DNA from 3 places in the Streptomyces sp. NPDC007157 genome. Region 1 is predicted to be linked to each of the others. Evidence: riboswitches for the same ligand, from Rfam matches in the RefSeq annotation. Region 1 holds a riboswitch; each other region holds the start of a gene.
What was found. Region 1 has a riboswitch for thiamine pyrophosphate ahead of thiC (phosphomethylpyrimidine synthase ThiC). Riboswitches for the same ligand answer to the same signal wherever they lie in the genome.
Positions count from the first base shown of each region.

Region 2: linked by a shared signal. The riboswitch ahead of ABZ642_RS19195 (thiamine ABC transporter substrate-binding protein) and the one ahead of thiC (phosphomethylpyrimidine synthase ThiC) in region 1 are both predicted to bind thiamine pyrophosphate.
Region 3: linked by a shared signal. The riboswitch ahead of thiO (glycine oxidase ThiO) and the one ahead of thiC (phosphomethylpyrimidine synthase ThiC) in region 1 are both predicted to bind thiamine pyrophosphate.

Region 1 covers NZ_JBEYFE010000005.1:301,099-308,069, forward strand. The annotation lists gene ABZ642_RS11565 (IclR family transcriptional regulator C-terminal domain-containing protein) at 1-167, shown strand, start outside; gene ABZ642_RS11570 (SsgA family sporulation/cell division regulator) at 267-704, shown strand; gene ABZ642_RS11575 (YibE/F family protein) at 836-2,356, opposite strand; TPP riboswitch at 2,428-2,605, shown strand; gene thiC (phosphomethylpyrimidine synthase ThiC) at 2,598-4,418, shown strand; gene ABZ642_RS11585 (serine hydrolase domain-containing protein) at 4,527-5,756, opposite strand; gene ABZ642_RS11590 (hypothetical protein) at 5,950-6,819, opposite strand.
Region 2 covers NZ_JBEYFE010000009.1:234,714-241,684, reverse strand. The annotation lists gene ABZ642_RS19200 (iron ABC transporter permease) at 1-549, opposite strand, end outside; gene ABZ642_RS19195 (thiamine ABC transporter substrate-binding protein) at 600-1,706, opposite strand; TPP riboswitch at 1,783-1,890, opposite strand; gene rlmN (23S rRNA (adenine(2503)-C(2))-methyltransferase RlmN) at 1,979-3,085, opposite strand; gene ABZ642_RS19185 (cytochrome P450) at 3,425-4,666, opposite strand; gene ABZ642_RS19180 (phosphatidate cytidylyltransferase) at 4,927-5,976, opposite strand; gene ABZ642_RS19175 (hypothetical protein) at 5,998-6,273, shown strand; gene frr (ribosome recycling factor) at 6,333-6,890, opposite strand.
Region 3 covers NZ_JBEYFE010000006.1:407,924-414,894, forward strand. The annotation lists gene metF (methylenetetrahydrofolate reductase [NAD(P)H]) at 1-831, opposite strand, end outside; gene thiE (thiamine phosphate synthase) at 1,041-1,688, opposite strand; gene ABZ642_RS14310 (Rv2175c family DNA-binding protein) at 1,723-2,088, opposite strand; gene ABZ642_RS14315 (FAD-dependent oxidoreductase) at 2,221-3,459, opposite strand; TPP riboswitch at 3,589-3,700, shown strand; gene thiO (glycine oxidase ThiO) at 3,698-4,867, shown strand; gene thiS (sulfur carrier protein ThiS) at 4,864-5,064, shown strand; gene ABZ642_RS14330 (thiazole synthase) at 5,068-5,862, shown strand; gene pknB (Stk1 family PASTA domain-containing Ser/Thr kinase) at 5,995-6,971, shown strand, end outside.

The sequences.
Region 1 (6,971 bases):
TGGGCACGGTGTGCGCGGCGATCCCCATCACCGTCGGCACCACGGCGGCCACGGTGGCCATCTCCCTCCCTCTCCACCAGGCCGACCGGCTGCTGCCCGCCGCACGCCAGTTGCAGGCGGAGGTGGGTCGGCATCTGGGATCCCTGGCGATCGCTATCAGTATCTGAAAACTCACTCCTTGTGATCTGCTGTGTACGTTCAGCAAGATTTGACCACCATCAAAGGGATAAAACCCGGCCAGTCGGTGTCATATGACGGGGTAGGCGATGCGCGAGTCCGTACAAGCAGAAGTCATGATGAGCTTTCTCGTCTCGGAGGAGCTCTCCTTCCGCATCCCCGTGGAGTTGCGCTACGAGACCTGTGATCCGTATGCCGTGCGGCTCACTTTCCATCTGCCCGGGGACGCGCCGGTGACCTGGGCCTTCGGCCGTGAGCTGCTGATCGACGGGGTGGGCCGGCCGTGCGGGGAGGGCGATGTGCATATCGCCCCCGCCGACTCCGAGGTGCTGGGCGAGGTTTTGATCAGGCTTCAGGTCGGGGGCGACCAGGCGGTTTTCCGGTCCTCGGCACCACCGCTGGTGGCCTTTCTCGACCGTACCGACAAGCTGGTGCCGCTGGGCCAGGAAGGTGCGCTCGCCGACTTCGACGCCCATCTCGACGAGGCTCTGGACCGCATCCTGGCCGAGGAGCAGAGCGCGGGCTGAAGCGTTACGGCACGGGGCGTGAGCCGCTCCGCCGAGCCGCGTGAGGATGCGCAGGAACGCTTCTGCGCGTCCCTGGGCGGCGGCGGAACGCTTCTCCTCGTGCGCGCCGTCATGTGCCGCCCACCGCGCCCTCACCGCTTCCGGCGCCGCCCTCGCCCGCTGCGCGCCGGGGCCTCCACGGACGCGACCGTCGCCGTGCCCGGCCGGTCGGCCGACACCACCAGGGCCGCGAGCAGCGTGGTGACGGGTACCGAGGCGACCAGGCCGATCGAGCCGACCAGCGTACGCACGATCTCCTCGGCCACCAGCTCACTGTTGGCGACCGTCGCCACGCTGCTCTGCGCGATGGAGAAGAGCAGCAGCAGCGGCAGCGCGGCGCCCGCGTAGGCCAGGACGAGGGTGTTGACGACGGACGCGATGTGGTCGCGGCCGATGCGGATGCCCGCCCGGTACAGCCCGCGCCAGCCCATCGTCGGGTTGGCCTCGTGCAGCTCCCAGACGGCCGAGGTCTGGGTCACCGTCACATCGTCCAGGACACCGAGCGAACCGATGATGACGCCGGCCAGCAAAAGACCACTCATGTCGATCGACGGGTACAGGCCGTGGATCAGGCCGGTGTTGTCGTCGGTGTTGCCGGTGAGCGCGGCCCAGTCGATGAACTCCGAGCCGAGGACGCCGATCAGGCACAGCGAGACCAGCGTGCCCAGCACCGCCACCGAGGTCCGGGCCGACAGGCCATGGCACATGTACAGGGCGATCAGCATGATGGCGCTCGCCCCGACCACCGCCACCAGCAGCGGATTCGAGCCCTGCAGGATCGCCGGCAGGATGAACAGGGTCAGCACCATGAAACTGACGGCGAGCGCGACGAGCGCCATCACACCGCGCAGCCGGCCCACCACGACGACGGCGAGTGCGAAGATCCCGGCCAGCAGCGCCATCGGGAGCTTCCGGTTCACATCGGTGACCGAGTACTGCAGGTCCTTGGGCGCCGAGGGCTCGTAGGCGACCACGACCTTCTCGCCCTCATCCAGTTGACGGGACTGGTCGGGCTGCACGATCTCGGTGAACGTGCGGCCTTTGTCCTTGCCGGTGTCGACCCGGACCGTCGCCTTCTTGCAGGTGCCGTCCTCCTCCTGCTTGGCGGAGCTGCCCTCGGCGGCGGAGGTGTCGCCGGTCGAGCCGCCCCCGGAGGCGTTGACCGACTTGCAGCTGACCGGGACGACCTTGGTGACCGTGGCCTGCTGTGTCTGGCGGTCGAAGCCGACGCCGGTGCGCTCGTGTGCCGGGGCGCCGCCGGGCCACAGCACCACGAGGCCGGCCACGACCGCTGCGGTGAAGGGGATGAGGATCGCTGCGATGACCTTGCGCAGATGCTTGGAGACCGGCGCGGCGGGGCCATGGCTGTGCGAGTGACCGTGCCCGCCGCCTGACCCGGAACCGCCCTGCCCGGGTCCTCGACCTGGCGGGTGGCCGTTGGCATGGCCGTCGTCGTGACTGTGGGCGTGCCCCTGGTCGTGCGGGTGGCCCTGCCCGTGGTCGTGCGCGTCACCGGCACCATGGCCCCCGTGGCCGGTTCCGCCGCCCTGTGCGGCACCGTTGCCGCGCCTCGGGTCGGGGGGCGGATAGGGGTGCTGCTGTGTCGTGGTCACCGCCCGATCATCGCAAGAACGGCAGGGGCCCTCTGTTCACCGCGCCCGAATTGACGCTAGCGTGGAGGCACCTTTGCACACGCGGGAGCTCGGAGCACCGGGCTGAGAGGGCGCTGACCTCCGTATTCGCGATGTTTCACGTGGAACGAGTGATGTTTCACAGGAAACGCCGCCCGACGGAAGCCGCTGCGTCGACCGCCGAACCTGTTACCGGGTAATGCCGGCGTAGGGAGTAGGTCTCATGACCAACAAGGACGCACGCACGCCTGCCCTCAGTCAGGACGAACAGCCCATTGCGGGTGAACCGTCCACAGGGGCCGGGAAGTCCATCGGCTGGCACAAGGGGTATGTCGAGGGTTCGCGCCCCGACCTTCGGGTGTCGGTCCGTCAGGTGCACCTCACCAACGGGCAGTCGGTCACGCTCTACGACACCTCCGGCCCGTACACCGATCCGCTCGTCGAGACCGACGTCCGCAGGGGTCTGCCGCCGCTGCGGGAGAACTGGATCATCGCCCGCGGGGACACCGCCGAGTACGCGGGCCGCCCCGTCCGTCCCGAGGACGACGGGGTCAAGCACACCTCGCCGCGTGGTGGGCTGCGCAACCTGGACGCGGTATTCCCGGGCCGCCCGCGCCAGCCGCGTCGCAGCCGGGACGGCGAGGCGGTCACACAACTGGCCTATGCCCGCCGGGGTGAGGTCACCCCGGAGATGGAGTACGTGGCCATCCGCGAGAACGTCTCCCCCGAGGTCGTCCGTGAGGAGATCGCGGCGGGACGGGCCGTGCTGCCGGCCAACGTCAACCACCCGGAGATCGAGCCGATGATCATCGGCAAGCGGTTCCTGGTGAAGGTCAACGCCAACATCGGCAACTCGGCGGTGACTTCCTCGATCGAGGAGGAGGTCGAGAAGATGACCTGGGCGACCCGCTGGGGCGCCGACACGGTCATGGATCTGTCCACCGGGCGCAACATCCACACCACCCGCGAATGGGTGCTGCGCAACTCCCCCGTCCCCATCGGCACGGTGCCGCTCTACCAGGCCCTGGAGAAGGTCGACGGCAGGGCCGAGGAGCTGACCTGGGAGATCTACAAGGACACCGTGATCGAACAGGCCGAGCAGGGTGTGGACTACATGACCGTCCACGCGGGGGTGCGGCTGCCGTATGTGCCGCTCACCGCCAACCGCAAGACCGGCATCGTCTCGCGCGGCGGCTCGATCATGGCGGCCTGGTGCCTCGCGCACCACAAGGAATCGTTCCTGTACGAGAACTTCGAGGAACTCTGCGAGATCCTCGCCGCCTACGACGTCACGTACTCGCTGGGCGACGGCCTGCGCCCCGGCTCCATCGCGGACGCCAACGACGAGGCCCAGTTCGCGGAGTTGCGCACGCTCGGGGAACTCAACCGGATCGCCAGGCGTTTCCATGTACAGACGATGATCGAGGGCCCGGGCCATGTCCCGATGCACAAGATCAAGGAGAACATCGACCTTCAGCAGGAGATCTGCGATGAGGCTCCGTTCTATACGCTCGGCCCGCTGACCACGGACGTCGCGCCGGCGTACGACCACATCACCTCCGGCATCGGTGCCGCGATGATCGCCTGGTGGGGCACGGCGATGCTGTGCTACGTCACGCCCAAGGAGCACCTGGGTCTGCCCAACCGGGACGACGTCAAGACCGGCGTGATCACCTACAAGATCGCCGCCCACGCGGCGGACCTCGCCAAGGGCCACCCGGGCGCGCAGGAGTGGGACGACGCGCTGTCCGACGCCCGCTTCGAGTTCCGGTGGGAGGACCAGTTCAACCTCGCCCTGGACCCGGACACGGCACGCGAGTTCCACGACGAGACGCTTCCGGCGGAGCCGGCGAAGACGGCCCACTTCTGCTCGATGTGCGGGCCGAAGTTCTGCTCGATGAAGATCAGCCACAGCATCACAGAGCGGTTCGGTGGGGCGGCGGCTGAGGGGGCGTCTGCCGAGGAGGTCGTGGAGGGGATGCTGCAGAAGTCGAAGGAGTTCGCGGCGAGCGGGAACCGGGTGTACCTGCCGATCGCGGACTGACATCGACCGTCGGTGCGCTGCACCGGGAGACCGGCGACGGCCCCGGGTGCAGCGCCCCCGCCCTGGCCGGCGATCGGCGGCGGCCGTGCGCCCGGAGGTCGCAACCGCCTAGCTCGTCGCGGGCTTGTCGCACAGGGCGTGGTCGACGAGGGCGCCCGTCGCGCGGTTGAGAGCCGCCAGATCCGGCGGCGCGGTAGTGGTGGTGAGGGAGACGGTCACCGCGCGTTTGCCGTCCGCGCTCACCGCGGGGCGGGTGTTGACACCCGCCCCGTCGCCCTCGTGGGCGTAGTAGAAACCGCCGCAGGAGAGCGGGATCCGGCGCAGCCCGAGACCGTAGGTGCCCTCGGGCATCTCCGCCACGTCCTCCGGGTCGTCGGTCCGCTGGACGGTCCGCCGCATCTCGCGCCACTGCTCGGCCGGCAGCAGCTTCCCACCGGCCAGCGCCCGGAAGAAGGTGTTCAGGTCGGCGGTGGTGCTCACCACCCCGGAGTCCGCGGTGTGCTGGAAGCTGTGCTCGGTGACGTCGAGACGCTTGCCGTCGGCGGTCGTCAGGTACGCGTTCACGTGCGGGTCGGGCAGGTAGGGGTCGAGCCCGGGAACGGAGGTGTTCCGCAGCCCCAGCTTCGCGATCACCCGGTGCTCGACCAGCGCGTCCCAGGGTGCGCCGCCGGCCCTCTCCGCGATCATGCCGGCCAGCAGGTAGTTGGTGTTGGAGTACGCCCACCGGGTGGCCCCGCCCGGCGCGGGCACGAACACCGGCCGGTGCTTCATCGCCACCGCGACCAGGTCGGCCGCAGGCGTGGCGTCGTAGCGGTTCTCGTCGAAGTGGTTGATCAACCGGTCCTGGATCTCCGGGTCGTCGACGTAGTCGTACAGGCCGCTGGTCTGGCGGAGCAGGTCGCGGACGGTGATACGGGTGCCGTCGTTGCCGTGGCCCGCGACGATGCCCGGCAGCCAGTGCTCGACGGTGTCGTCCAGCGACAGCCGCTTCTCCGCCACGAGTTGCAGGACCACGGTCGCCACGAACGTCTTCGTCGTGCTCGCCACGCGGAAGTGCGAGTTCCACGGGATCGGGGCCGAGGAACCGGCCGTCCGGGTGCCGATGCGTGCCATGAGTGGCGCGCCGTTCGTTCGGTCCACCCTGGCCAGCACGTTCACATCGCCGCCCCCGGCCTTCCGTACGGCTGCCAGGTCCTGCCGGAGTGCGTCCTGGTCGTACGAGTGCCTTGCGGCCGTGTGCCCGGCGGTGGCGGCGGTCGCGACCGCGGGCGAGCCCAGCGCGAGCAGTGCTGCCGCCAGCACGGCGGTCCTGGCCTTTTTCGACATCGGCATCTGCATGTTCGAATCCCCCGGTGCTCTGCGTCCTGGTCGGTGACGATCACCAGCCAACCGGATCCAGAAGCGCCGGAGAATGGGACTGCCCTCCGAACGAGGGGTGTACCTGGCCCCCCTTCGCCTTCACCCACCGGGGACGACGCGTTCGCGTGGACGGGGTGTCCGGCTTGCGCCCCCGGCGGGGGCGCAAGCCGGGCTATTCCGGCTGGTGCTCCGGGCCTCCGAAGTCCGGGCTGGTGTAGTCCGGGCTGGTGAAGCTCGGCCGGGAGGCGGGTGCGGTGCCGTCATCGGTGCTGAAACCGGGGCGGTCGTAGCCCAGGCGCGGCATCCGGCCCCCCGGACCCGACGGGGTGGTACGGCGCAGTTCGGCCGTGCCGGGCTCGGTGGCCAGTCCTTCCCGCAGGAAGGGCAGGATGCCGCGCTCCAGCAGGGCGTCCCGCCAGGCGTCCCGGGCCTTGGCCACCTCCCCGCCGGGTTCGCCGTAGGCTCCGGCCTCCAGTGAGGGACTGTTGCGCAGTGCGGTGAGCAGCAGCCCCGCGCCGGCCATCAGGATGGCGGCCGCGGTCACGACGCCGAAGACCCAGCCGGCGGTGAGCATGGTCTGGGCGAACGCCGGGGCCGGGTCCAGCATCTTCAGGACGTAGCCGACGAGCAGGAAGATCGCGGCGGCGGTACCGGCGAGCACGGGCGCCAGGACCAGGGCGAGGGCGAAGCCGCCGGCGCCGGTGGTCTCGGCGGCCTCGCCGAGGGTGGTGGCGAGCCCCATCGCACCGCCCGTGGCCGACTCCGCGGAGTCGGACTCGTGGACAGTGGCCGGGGTGGACCGCGCCGGGTTGCGCAGTTCCTCGCGGACCTTCACATAGTGCTGGTACTCAGCCGCCGCGGCCGCCGCTATCAGTGCGGTGGCGTTGAGCGCCATGGTGCGCAGCTGTTCGGTGTTCAAACGCTGGCCGGCACCGGCCAGTTCGGGACGGTAAGGGGCGGAGCGCAGCGCCTCATCGAGGATCCGCTCGTATTCCTGGCGGTCCTCGCTGTGCAGGTGCTGCGGAACGCTGTTCATGTGCATCCCCCGATGCTCCGTAGGGCTTGGGGCTCGCACGCCGGCGAGCCGTCGGGCAGAAACGGAGGGGAGCCTGCTACGGATAAACCGATGGTAGAGCCGTTAAGGCACGCGGTGACAGGGGGTTGCCGGAAATTGGGGGTGGCCCGCGTGTGACA
Region 2 (6,971 bases), on a different contig from region 1:
GGCCACGGCGGGCACCAGCGCGGGCAGGGTGACCTTCCGCCAGGCACCCAGCGGTGAGACGCCGAGCATCCGCGCGGCCTCCTCCTGCCGCGGGTCCAGTTGGGCCCAGAGCCCGCCCACGGTCCGTACGACGACGGCGTAGTTGAAGAAGACATGCGCGAGCAGGATGGCCCAGACGGTGGTGTCCAGCCGTACGCCCCACAGCTCGTCCAGCAGTCCGCCGCGGCCGACCAGCGCCAGGAACGCCGTACCGACCACCACCGTCGGCAGTACGAACGGCACGGTGACCACCGCTCGCAGCACCTGCTTGCCCGGGAAGTCCAGGCGGGCGAAGACATAGGCGGCCGGCAGCGCGGCCAGCAGGGTGAGCGCGGTGGAGGCGAGCGCCTGCCAGGTGGTGAACCACAGGACGTGCCGGATGTCGGACTGGCCGACGACGTCGGCGATCCGTCCGAACCGCCACACCCCGTCGGCCTTCAGCCCGCGCGTGACGATCGCCGTGACCGGCCAGGCGAAGAAGACGGCGAAGAACGCGACGGGCACGGCCATCAGGCCGAGCCGCGCCACGCTCCCGCGCCTGCCGGCTGCTTGAGTACCGGCTACTTGAGTACGAGCGAGGTCCACGTCTTGACCCACTGGTCACGGTTGGCGGCGATCTTGTCGGGCGCCATGGTCTCGGGGTCCTTCGCGGCGGGACCGTACTTCGTGAACTCGGCGGGCACGCCGGCTCCCTCGACCACCGGATACACGAACATGTTCAACGGCATGTCCTCCTGGAACTCCTTGGAGACCAGGAAGTCGATGAGCGCCTTGCCGCCCCGGGTGTTCCCGGCGTTGCTCAGCAGCCCGGCGAACTCGATCTGCCGGAAGCAGGTGCCGGTCGCGACGCCGGTGGGCGCGGTGCTGGGCTTCGGGTCGGCGTAGATGACCTCGGCGGGCGGGGAGGAGGCGTACGACACGACGAGCGGCCGGTCGCCCTTCGCCTTCCGGCCGCCGGCCGAGCCGGAGAACTCCTCGTTGTAGGCCTGCTCCCAGCCGTCGACGACCTTGACGCCGTTCTCCTTGAGCTTCTTCCAGTAGCCCTGCCAGCTTCCCCCGCTCTCGGCTTCGCTCGAACCGGAGGTGCCACCGTCGCCGTACTGGGCGGCGCTCCCGAGCAGGAATCCCAGCCCCGGCGAGGAGGTCGCCGCGTTCTCGGTGACGAGGAGGTTCTTGTACTGCGGCTTGACGAGATCGGCGTAGGACGTGGGCGGGGTCAGCTTGTGCTTGCTGAAGTAGGCCTTGTCGTAGTTGACGCAGATGTCGCCGTAGTCGATGGGCGTGACCCGGTGCTTGCCCGCGTCGAGTTGGTAGTCCGTGCCGACCTGGTCGAGGCCCTTGGCCACGTACGGCTGGAAGAGGCCGTTGTCGAGGGCGCGGGAGAGCAGTGTGTTGTCGACGCCGAAGAAGACGTCGCCCTGCGGGTTGTCCTTGGTCAGGATCGCCTTGTTGACGGCCTGGCCGGCGTCGCCGTCCTTGAGGACCTTCACGTGGTAGCCGGACTGCTTCTCGAAGTCCTGGAGCACGCTCTTGGAGACGGCCCATGAGTCGTGGCTGACCAGGGTGACGGTCTTGGAGTCCGCTGCGGAGCCGCCGGACGACCCGCACGCGGACAGCGTGACGAGACCGAGCCCGACGGCCGCGGCCAAGAAGGTCTTGGTGTGCACTGGTGTTTTCCTCCTGGGGTGGACCAGGAAGAGACGCGGCCCCACCCGGTGGAACCACCCGGGCAGGGCACAACAGCTTGAGTGATGACCGAACTTCCTACCCAGAATGACCTGGGCGAGGTTCAGAGGGTCTGCGGCCCGATTGCCGCACTCTCAGCGCTGTGGCGCTCCCCTGTCGGAATATGAAGATGTCGATATGAAGATGTCAGTGTACGAAGATGCCAGTGTACGAAGGTGTCGACGTACGACGATATGGCTGTACGGCCCTCAGATTACCGCTCGGTGGCCGCGAGCTGACCGCACGCTCCGTCGATCTCCTGCCCGCGGGTGTCCCGGACGGTGACGGGCACCCCATGCGCGGCGATCGCCTCGACGAACGCCTTCTCGTCCTCGGGCCGCGAGGCGGTCCACTTCGAGCCCGGTGTCGGGTTCAGCGGGATGAGGTTGACGTGCACGGGCTTGCCCTTGAGCAGGCGGCCCAGCCGGTCGCCCCGCCACGCCTGGTCGTTGATGTCGCGAATGAGGGCGTACTCGATCGACAGCCGACGCCCGCTCTTCTCCACGTACTCGAACCCGGCGTCGAGGACCTCGCGCACCTTCCACCGCGTGTTCACGGGGACGAGGGTGTCGCGCAGCTCGTCGTCGGGGGCGTGCAGGGAGATCGCGAGCCGGCACTTGAGGCCCTCGTCGGCGAGCCGGTGGATGGCCGGCACGAGCCCGACCGTCGACACGGTGATCCCGCGCTGCGACAGACCCAGCCCGTCCGGGGCCGGATCGGTGAGCGCGCGGATGGCGGTGACGACCCGCTTGTAGTTGGCGAGGGGCTCGCCCATGCCCATGAAGACGATGTTGGAGAGCCGCGCCGGACCGCCGGGCACCTCCCCGTCCCTGAGTGCCCGCATCCCGTCCACGATCTGGTGGACGATCTCCGCGGTGGACAGATTCCGGTCCAGACCCGCCTGCCCGGTCGCGCAGAACGGGCAGTTCATCCCGCACCCCGCCTGTGAGCTGATGCACATGGTCACCCGGTCCGGGTAGCGCATCAGCACGGACTCGACGAGCGTGCCGTCGAAGAGCCGCCACAGCGTCTTGCGGGTGGTGCCCTCGTCCGTCGACAGATGCCGGACGACGGTCATCAGCTCGGGGAACAGCGCGTCCCGCAGCCGGTCCCGGGAGCCTGCGGGGATGTCCGTCCACTGCTCGGGGTCGTGCGCGTACCGCGCGAAGTAGTGCTGCGAGAGCTGCTTGGCACGGAACGGCTTCTCACCGATCTCGGCCACCGCGTCCTTGCGCTCGGCAGGCGTGAGGTCGGCGAGATGCCGCGGCGGCTTCTTGGCTCCGCGCGGCGCGACAAAAGTAAGTTCTCCGGGCTTAGGCATGGCCCAACCAGTGTCGCAGATCCAATCGGGTGACCCGCGACCGACGATCTGGGGGCCTGTCGCTGACGGTCGTCATCTGTCGTCGCCGGTCCCCGAAGCAAGACGGACGGCCCCCGGCCTTCGGACGCTAGACACTGTGGGGCGGCGGGTCCGCCACCTCTGGCTGCAACCGCTTGCTCGAGCGTGTGCCCACCGCGTGCCCGACGACGTAGGCACAGAAGACGAGCGTAAGGACTCCGGCCACTTGCGCGGTCTTGTTGCCCTCGATGATCGCAGCGTGCCCGAGTTCGTACATCAAGTAGACCGCCACCGCGCACAGAATCCAGTGCCACGCGCTTGTCACCAGGTCACGGGCAGGGTGCGCGGTCCGCGGATCAGCCCCTGGCGCTGGAACTCGACCTCCTCGGGAGGCACGGCCAGCCGGATGCCGGGGAAGCGGGTGAGGACCGAGCCGATCATGATCTCGGCCTCCATACGGGCCATGATGGCGGCCATGCAGTGGTGCGGACCGTGCCCGAAGGCCAGGTGGGGGCCGTCGGCGCGGTCGAAGTCCAGCTCGTCGGGGTCGGTGAAGACCGCGGGGTCACGGTTGGCGGCGACGTACGCGTTGTAGACGACCTCACCGGCCCGGATCAGCTGGCCGCCGACCTCGACGTCCTCGACGGCGACCCGTGGGATGCCGACGCCGTTGCGGTGCGGGACGTAGCGGAAGAGTTCGTCCACGGCCTTGGGGAGCAGCTCCGGCTCGCGGCGCAGCCGCTCCAGATGGCGGGGGTGGGTGAGCAGCGCGTACATCATCGAGCCGCTGTTGTTGCGGACCGCGTGGCCGCCGCTGACCTGGATGGCGGTGGCCAGGGAGATCGCCTCGTCGGCGGTGATCTCCCCGGACTCGGTGGCCAGTGCCAGCACCCCGGCGAGGTCCTCGCGGGGCTCCTCGCGGCGGTGCTGGAGCAGCTCGGCGATCCGGGCCCGGGTGGCCCGGGCGGCCTCCTTGCCGCGCTCCTCGGAGTCGGGCCCGGCGGACAGCAGGGCCTCGCCGGTCGCCGCCCAGCGGTGCCAGTCCTTCTCGTCGACGCCGAGGAAGTCACGGATCACGGCGATCGGGAAGGGGCCGTGGAGATGCTCCATGAGGTCGGCGGGCGGCCCGGCGGCCGCCATCGCGTCGAGCAGTTCGGCGGCCCGGCGCTCGGCCATCGGCCGCAGCCGCTGCATGGCCTGCCCGGTGAACGCGCGGGCCACGACCCGGCGCAGCCGGTTGTGCCGGGGCGGGTCGATGTACTGCAGGCCCGCCGTCTGCGAGGCCACGGGCTCCGGGCGCATGCTGGTGACGTCACGGCCGACGACCTGTTCCCGGGAGAAGCGGGGGTCGGAGGTGACGAAGCGACAGTCCTCGTACCGGGTGATCAGCCAGGCGTGCCCCTCGCCGTGCGCGAGTTTGATCCGGGTGACCGGCTCGTCGCGCAGCATCTCGTCGAGGAACGGGTCGGGGTCGAGGGCGGGCAGATCGTCGACGGGCCAGACCCGCACCGCAGGAGGCGGGGTCTGGGGCGGGGCGGAGGCCGAGGCCGGGTCGAGGGGCATGGGCACACTCCTGCGCGTCGGAGACACAGCGTCCTCACAGGGAGTCTGCCTCCCACCGGACTGACCATGCGATTTCTGCTGCGTCATCCGGGGCCGACAAGCCGTCGAGCCCCCGCCCTGCGAAGGGCGGGGGCTCGACTACGACAGGTGTACGTCAGCCGCTGCCGACGAAGAGCACCATGAGCGTCGGCAGCGGGGAGTCCAGCCGGTCCATGCCGTGTCGACTCGCCGCTACCGCGGCCCGGCGCCGTGGCCCGACGTCAGCCACTCCCGACGAACAGCACCATCAGCAACCACACCACCGGAGCCGTAGGAAGCAGGGAGTCCAGCCGGTCCATGATGCCGCCGTGGCCCGGGAGCAGGGTGCCCATGTCCTTGATGCCCAGGTCCCGCTTGATCATGGACTCGCCGAGGTCGCCGAGGGTGGCGCTGGCCGCTACCGCGAGGCCCAGCAGCAGGCCCTGCCACCAGGTGCCGTCGTCGATCAGGAACTGCATGCACAGGGCGCCCGCCGCCATGGCGAACAGCACCGCGCCGACCAGGCCCTCGCGGGTCTTGCCGGGGCTGATGCGCGGGGCGAGCTTGTGGGTGCCGAAACGCCAGCCGACCGCGTAGGCACCGGTGTCGCTGACCACCGTGAGGAGCAGGAAGGTGATCACCCGGCGGGGGCCGTCGTCGGCGGCGAGCATCATCGAGACGAAGGTCGCCAGGAAAGGCACGTAGAACGCCGCGAAGAGACCCGCCGTGACGTCCCTGAGATAGCCCTCCGGCGGTTCCGTCATCCGCCAGACCAGAACGGCCAGCCCGGTGAGCGCCAGGGCGACCCAGGCACCCTCGGCACCGCGGGCGTAGCCGGCGACCACCATCGCCGCGCCGCCCAGTGCCAGCGGGACCAGGGGCGCCTTGATGCCCTTGCGCTCCTGCAGCCGGCTGGTCAGCTCCCACAGGCCCACCACGACCGCGACCGCGACCACGCCGACGAAGACGGCCTTGACGACGAACAGGGACGCCACGATCACGACGCCCAGTCCGACGCCGACCCCTATCGCCGCGCCCAGATCCCGACCCGCGCTCTTCTTCTGCGGCGCGGGCGCCGGCTGCGGGGCGTCGGGCATGGGCTCCGGATTCTGCGGCGCCGCCGCATGGGGCAGAGGCTGCGCCGACGGGGTGTCGTTGCGGTACGTCCCGTCGCGAGACGTACCGTCCTGGAACGTCTCGTCTCGGAACAGGGGGCCGCTCAGCCGAGAGGCCCCCCGGTCGTCGTCCTGGTCTCCGCCGTACGCGGGTACGTCGTCGGGCACGATCGGCATGGGGCGAGTCTGCTGCGCGTCATGCGCATCGTACGCGGGACCCGCCGGGGCGGCTCCCTGGACATGCCCCTGGCCATAGCCATGGGCATAGCCCTGGTCGTACCCCTGGCCGGGAGCCTGTTGGTACCCCTGACCGTGGCCGGAACCGTTGGCGTGACCATGGCCCTGGACAGGAACCTGGTCGTACCCCTGGCCTTGGACGGGACCCTGGTCGTCGTACCCCCGGCCCTCGGCAGGACCCTGGTCGTACCCCTGGCCGGCGCCCTGATCGGTCGGCCCCCAGTACCCGGCCGGTGATCCGGCCTGCCCGGCCTGCGGACCGGCGTGTGGCGGCGCTCCCCAGGATGAGTCGTTCATCAGACTTCGAGAAGCTCCGCTTCCTTGTGCTTGAGGAGCTCGTCCACCTGTGCGACGTACTTCGCGGTGGTGTCGTCGAGCTCCTTCTCGGCGCGACGGCCCTCGTCCTCGCCGACCTCGCCGTCCTTGATCAGCTTGTCGATGGCGTCCTTGGCCTTACGACGGACGGAACGGATGGACACCCGGGAGTCCTCCGCCTTGCTCTTGGCGACCTTGATGTAGTCGCGGCGGCGCTCCTCGGTCAGCTCCGGGAACACCACCCGGATGATGTTGCCGTCGTTGCTCGGGTTGACGCCCAGGTCCGAGTCGCGGATCGCCTGCTCGATGTTGCGCAGCGCGCTCTTGTCGAACGGGGTCACGACCGCCATGCGCGGTTCCGGCACGGAGAACGAGGCCAGCTGGTTGATCGGCGTCGGCGCGCCGTAGTAGTCGGCCACGATCTTGTTGAACATCGCCGGGTGCGCACGACCGGTGCGGATCGCGGCGAAGTCCTCCTTGGCGACCACGACGGCCTTCTCCATCTTCTCCTCGGCCTCGAGGAGGGTCTCTTCGATCACCACTTGCTCCTGCGTGTCTTGAGTAAGGCCCGGCTGCGGTTCCTGTACGGGCGGCGGCCGGCTGCGTCGCGTCTTCTTTCC
Region 3 (6,971 bases), on a different contig from region 1:
GCCTTCGGCCAGCAGCCGTGCGCAGAACTCCGTGGCGAACTCGATACCGATGGAGCGTACCGCCGCCGGATCGTCTTTGGCTGTGAGGATCCGCTCTTTCAGGGCGTCCGGGAAGGCCGCGTTGCTGAGTTTGGGCAGCCGTTCCAGCATCTTCACACTGGTGACGGGCAGGATTTCCGGAATCACCGGGGTCTCGCAGCCGGCCGCGGCGACCCGGTCGCGAAGGCGAAGGTAGGACTCGGGCTGGAAGAACATCTGCGTGATGGCGTAGTCGGCGCCGGCGCGGCACTTGTCGACGAAGTGCCGGACGTCGGTGTCCCAGTCGCCGGAGCGCGGGTGCATCTCCGGGAAGGCCGCCACGCCCACGCAGAAGTCACCGGACTCCTTGATGAGCCGGACGAGTTCGGCCGCGTAGGTCAGGCCCCGCGGGTGCGCCACCCACTCCCCCATCGGGTCACCGGGCGGGTCGCCGCGCACCGCGAGCATGTTGCGGATCCCGGCGTCCGCGTACTGCCCGATGATGTTGCGCAGTTCGGCCAGGGAGTGGTCGACCGCGGTGAGGTGGGCGACCGGGGTGAGCGTGGTGTCGGCGACGATCTGCTGGGTCTCCCTGACGGTGCCCGCCCGGGTGGAGCCGCCGGCACCGTAGGTCACGGAGACGAAGTCGGGGGCGACCGCCTCGACCCGCCGGAGCGCGCTCCACAGGTTCCGCTCGCCCTTGGGGGTTTTCGGCGCCGAGAACTCGAACGAGTACGTGGTCTTGCCGGAGGCGAGCATGTCACGCACCGTGCGTGCGCGGTCAGTCCTGGTGGATGCGGTTCCGAGGGCCATACTCGCAGGTTAGCCAGGGGTGGACGGACACCCAACCGCACTCGGGATATTTGCCCGGATTGTCGGCCCCACGTCCGGATACTGGACAAGTTTCCGGACGCTCCGCCGGTGAGCCGCGCCGACCGGAGCGGGCGCGGCGCAGGAGCTACGCCGATCTGAGCGGGCGCGGCCGAGAAGCCACGCCTACCTGAGCGGGCGCGGCCCAGGAGCTACGCCGACCGCAGTCGCTTCGCGAACTCGGCCGCCGCGGCGCCCGGGTCGTCGGCCTCGGTGAGCGCGCGGACCACGACCACCCGGCGGGCGCCCGCGTCCAGCACCTGGTCGAGGTTGCCCAGGTCGATGCCGCCGATGGCGAACCACGGGCGGTCCGTGCCCAGGGCGGCGGTGTACCGCACCAGGTCGAGGCCGGGAGCGGGACGGCCGGGCTTGGTGGGGGTGGGCCAGCAGGGGCCGGTGCAGAAGTAGTCCACACCGTCCTCGACGGCGGCCGCGGCGGCCTCGGAGTCGGCGTGCGTGGAGCGGCCGATCAGGACGTCCGGGCCGAGGATCGCCCTGGCGGCCGGGACCGGCAGGTCGCCCTGGCCGAGGTGGAGCACATCGGCGCCGGCCGCGTGGGCGACGTCCGCGCGGTCGTTGACCGCGAGCAGCTTGCCGTGCCGGGCGCAGGCGTCGGCGAACACGGCGAGGTGCTCCAGCTCCTCGGCCGCCTCCATGCCCTTGTCGCGCAGCTGCACGATGTCGACACCGCCCGCCAGGACCGCGTCCAGGAACCCGGCGAGGTCGCCCTGCTCCTTACGGGCGTCTGTGCACAGGTACAGCCGGGCGTCGGCCAGCTGCGCGCGGGCGGTGTCGGTCATCGGTGCGTCCCCCGTTGTGTCGGTACTGGCTGCCTCAGACGGCGAGCGCCTGGGCGCGGCGCTTCACCTCCGTGCCACGATTCTCGCTGAGCGCCTGCGCGGGGGTGCCGGGCAGGGTCTCGTCGGGCGTGAACAGCCACTCCAGCATCTCTTCGTCCGTGAAGCCGTCGTCCCGCAGGAGCGTCAAGGTTCCGGACAGGCCCTTGACGACCTTGTCCTCGTCGATGAAGGCGGCGGGGACGTGCAGCGCGCGGTTCTCACCACGGCGGACGGCGATGAGCTGGCCCTCCTTGACCAGCTGCCGCACGCGCGTCACATCGACGTCCAGCATCTCTGCGATGTCGGGGACGGTGAGCCAGGCGGGGACGAGAACATCGATCTTTGCGTCAATCTCGGTCACGGAAACAAGGGTAGGCGTTCCGGCGGGTGGGTCGCGATAGGGAAGCGCCAGGATGGGTGGGTGATCGGCTGCGGTTCGTCATGGCTGGTCGCGCCCGCGCGGCGGAGCCGCACATGTCCCGGCCCCGCGCCCCTAAAGGGGCGCCGCGGTCGCGTTCTTCAAGGGGCGGGCGGGGTCGGACAGGGCTTCCGGGTCCATCTGGCGGCCCCCTTCGATCAGCCTGCGCCCCTGCGCCAGGTCTCGTGGGCGGCCTACCGCCAGGAGAGCGACCAGGCGGTCCTCGCGGAGCCAGCAGACGCTCCAGGCCGGGCCCGTCGGGTCGCCGCGCCAGATCATGCGGTCGGCGACGGCGTGGTGGCCGGCGTACTGCACGAAGCGGCCGAACTGCTCCGACCAGAAGTACGGCACCGGGTCGTAGACCGCGTCGGACTCGCCGAGGATGTTGGCGGCCACCGTGCGCGGGCCCTGGAGGGCGTTGTCCCAGTGGTGGACCAGCAGGCGCTCGCCGTAGCGGCCGGACGGGAAGGAGGCGCAGTCGCCGACCGCGTAGACGTCCGGGACGCCGGTGCGCAGCCGGTCGTCGGCCAGCACCTCCCCGTGCGCGCCCAGTTCGATGCCGGAGCCGGCGAGCCAGGCGGTGGCGGGGCGGGCGCCGATGCCGACCACGACGGCGCCCGCGGGCACCCGCGAGCCGTCGTCGAGCACCACCGCGCCGGGTTCGACCCGCGCCACGCGCGCGTGCGTGCGCAGTTCGGCGCCGCTGTCGGCGTACCAGCCGGTCATCGGCGCGGCCACCTCGGCCGGGAGCGCTCCCGCGAGCGGGCGGTCGGCGGCCTCCACGACGGTCACCGCGCAGCCGGCCTGCCGGGCCGCGGTGGCGAACTCGGCGCCGATCCAGCCCGCGCCGACCACCACGATGTCGTGCTGCCGGGCGAGCACGGGCCGCAGCCGCTCGGCGTCGTCCAGGGTGCGCAGCAGATGGACGCCGGGCACGCCCTCGGTGCCGGGCAGCGTGATCGGCTCGGCGCCGGTGGCGAGCACCAGGTCGTCGTAGGGCACCGGTCCGGTCTCGGTGTCCAGCTCACGGTCGGCGGGGCGCACGCCGAGGGCCTCACGGCCCAGCGCCAGCTCGATGCCGAGCGCCTCGAAGTCGACCTCGAAGGCGGAGCCCTCGGACTTGCCGAGCAGCACCGCCTTGGAGAGCGGCGGCCGGTCGTACGGCTGGTGCGGCTCGGCGCCGATCAGGGTGACGGTGTCGGTGAACCCCCGCTCGCGCAGGGCCACGGCGGTCTGCACCCCGGCCATGCCCGCGCCCACGACGACCACGCGTCGCTTCTGTGACGTGCTCGGTCGCTGCGTCTGCTCGCTCACCTGATCACCATAGACAAGAACCATAGACAACTGACAAAGAGTCAGTCAGTGGGCGTGCTGAGTGACCTGTTCCACACCGCCGGGGCAGGCCGTCTTACAAGGGCGGAGGCCCGCGGGCTAGGGTGGCCGGGAAGCACACGCGGGAGCCCGGACGCACCGGGCTGAGAGGGAGGCTGGCGGCCTCCGACCGTACGAACCTGATCCGGGTCATGCCGGCGAAGGGAGGGGCTGGACGCCCATGTCCGCACATACGTCCGACGTCCTGGTCATCGGGGGCGGGATCATCGGCCTGGTGACTGCCTGGCGGTCCGCGCAGCGCGGGCTCGCCACCGCCGTGGTCGACCCCGAGCCCGGCGGCGGGGCCGCGCAGGTCGCGGCGGGGATGCTGGCCGCGGTCACCGAACTGCACTACGGCGAGCAGACCCTGCTGGGACTCAACCTGGCCTCCGCCCGCCGCTATCCCGACTTCGCCGCCGAGCTCACCGAGCTGACCGGCCACGACCTCGGCTACCGGCGCTGCGGCACGCTCGCGGTCGCGCTGGACGCCGACGACCGGGCGCACCTGCGCGAGCTGCACGCCCTCCAGCATCAGTCCGGGCTGGACTCCGAGTGGCTGTCCGGGCGGGAGTGCCGGCGCCTGGAGCCGATGCTCGCGCCGGGTGTGCGCGGCGGGCTGCGGGTCGACGGCGACCACCAGATCGACCCGCGCCGGCTGGCGGCCGCGCTGGTGGCGGCGTGCGAGCGGGCCGGGGTGGTCTTCCACCGCGGCTGGGCCGAGCGTCTGGAGGTGGTACGGGAGCGGGCGGCCGGTGTCCTCACGCGCGCGGGGGACCTGTTGGCCGCGGACCGGGTCGTGCTCGCCGGCGGCAGCCTGAGCGGGCGGCTGGCGGGGGTGCCGGACGAGGCGCTGCCGCCGGTGCGGCCCGTGAAGGGGCAGGTGCTGCGGCTGACCGTGCCCGCACCGTACGCGCCGTTCCTGAGCCGGACCGTGCGGGCCGTGGTGCGCGGTGGCCATCTCTACCTGGTGCCCCGGGAGAACGGCGAGCTGGTCGTGGGGGCGACCAGCGAGGAGCTGGGCTGGGACACGACGGTCACGGCGGGGGGCGTGTACGAGCTGCTGCGCGACGCGCACGAGCTGGTGCCCGGCATCACCGAGCTGCCGCTGACCGAGACCCGGGCCGGGCTGCGCCCCGGCTCCCCCGACAACGCGCCGCTGCTCGGGCCGACCCGCCTCGACGGGCTGCTGCTGGCCACCGGGCACCACCGCAACGGAGTGCTGCTCACGCCGGTCACGGGAGACGTGATGGCGGAGCTGCTGACCGGCGGTGAGCTGCCGGAAGAGGCCCGTCCGTTCAGCCCGAAGCGTTTCGGCCCCGTCCCCGGCCCACTCCTGGAGCAGACCGCATGAACATCTCCGTCAACGGGGAGCGCCGGGAGATCACCCCCGGCACCGCTCTCGACACGCTCGTGAAGTCCCTGACGGTCGCGCCGTCCGGGGTGGCCGCGGCGGTCAACGAGACCGTCGTACCGCGCGGGGAGTGGCCGGGTACGGCGCTCGCCGAGGGTGACCGCGTGGAAGTCCTGACCGCCGTACAGGGAGGCTGAGCCATGGCCGACGATCCTTTCGTGCTCGGGGGTACGGCCTTCTCCTCCCGGCTGATCATGGGCACCGGGGGTGCGCCCAGCCTGGAGGTGCTGGAGCGGGCGCTGGTCGCCTCCGGGACCGAGCTGACGACGGTCGCGATGCGGCGGGTGGATCCGGGGGTACGGGGGTCCGTGCTGTCGGTCCTCGAACGGCTGGGGATCCGGGTGCTGCCGAACACCGCGGGGTGCTTCACCGCCGGCGAGGCCGTGCTGACGGCCCGGCTGGCCCGGGAGGCACTGGGGACCTCGATGGTCAAGCTGGAGGTCATCGCCGACGAGCGGACCTTGCTCCCCGACCCGATCGAGCTGCTTGACGCGGCGGAGACGCTGGTCGACGACGGGTTCACGGTGCTGCCGTACACCAACGACGATCCGGTGCTGGCCCGGAAGCTGGAGGACGTCGGGTGCGCCGCGGTGATGCCGCTGGGGTCGCCGATCGGGTCGGGGCTCGGGATCCGCAACCCGCACAACTTCCGGCTGATCGTCGAGCACGCGCGCGTGCCGGTGATTCTGGACGCGGGGGCCGGTACGGCGTCCGACGTGGCGCTGGCGATGGAGCTGGGCTGTGCGGGGGTGATGCTGGCGTCGGCGGTGACCCGGGCGCAGGATCCCGAACGGATGGCGTCCGCCATGCGGGCCGGGGTGGAGGCGGGGCGGCTGGCCCGGCTGGCCGGCCGGATCCCCTTCCGCCACTTCGCCGAGCCGTCGTCCCCCACGGAGGGCCTGGCCGCCCTGGACCCCGAGCGCCCCGCCTTCTGACCGCCGGCCGGGTCGTTCGGGGCGCGCGGAGGGGCGCGCGGAGGGGCGCGCTGCGTCACAGGTGCGCTGCAAGTCGGTGGGGAAATCTGTCTCACCTGTGGGGGTTTCAGCCGGGGCTCGTACACTCGCGGGGTGGATACGACGCTTCAGGACCCCCTCGTCGGGCAGGTGCTCGACGGCCGTTATCGCGTCGACGCGCGAATCGCCGTCGGCGGGATGGCCACGGTCTACCGGGCCCTGGACGTCCGGCTGGACCGGGTGCTCGCGCTGAAAGTGATGCATCCGGCGCTCGCCGCCGACGGATCCTTCGTCGAGAGATTCATCCGCGAGGCCAAGTCGGTCGCCCGGCTGGCCCACCCGAATGTCGTCCAGGTCTTCGACCAGGGGACCGACGGGCCGTACGTGTATCTCGCGATGGAGTACATCGCCGGCTGCACCCTCCGTGACGTGCTGCGCGAGCGCGGCGCGCTGCAGCCGCGGGCCGCGCTGGACATTCTGGAGCCCGTGCTGGCCGCGCTGGGCGCCGCGCACCGCGCCGGGTTCGTGCACCGGGACATGAAGCCCGAGAACGTGTTGATAGGGGACGACGGACGGGTCAAGGTCGCCGACTTCGGGCTCGTGCGGTCCGTGGACAGCGTCACCAGCACGACCGGCGCGGTGCTCGGGACCGTGGCGTACCTGGCACCCGAGCAGGTCGAGAGCGGGGCCGCCGATCCCCGCGTCGACGTGTACGCGTGCGGTGTCGTGCTCTACGAGATGCTCACCGGAGAGAAGCCGCACGACTCGGACTCGCCCGCGGCGATCCTCTACAAGCATCTCCACGAGGACGTGCCGCCGCCGTCCGCCATCGTGCCGGGGCTGGCCCACGAACTGGACGAGCTGGTCGCCCACGGCACCGCCCGCAATCCCGAGGTCCGGCCGTACGACGCCGTCGCGCTGCTGGCCCTGGTGCGGCAGGCGCGGGCCACCCTGCGTGACGAGCAACTGGACGCCGTACCGCCGCAGGCTCTCTCCGAGGCGCATGACATAGCCGAGGACCGCACCAGCGTCATTCCGCGGTCGCTGACCTCCCCCACGCTCGGCTTCGCTCGCGCGGGGGGACCCCCGTC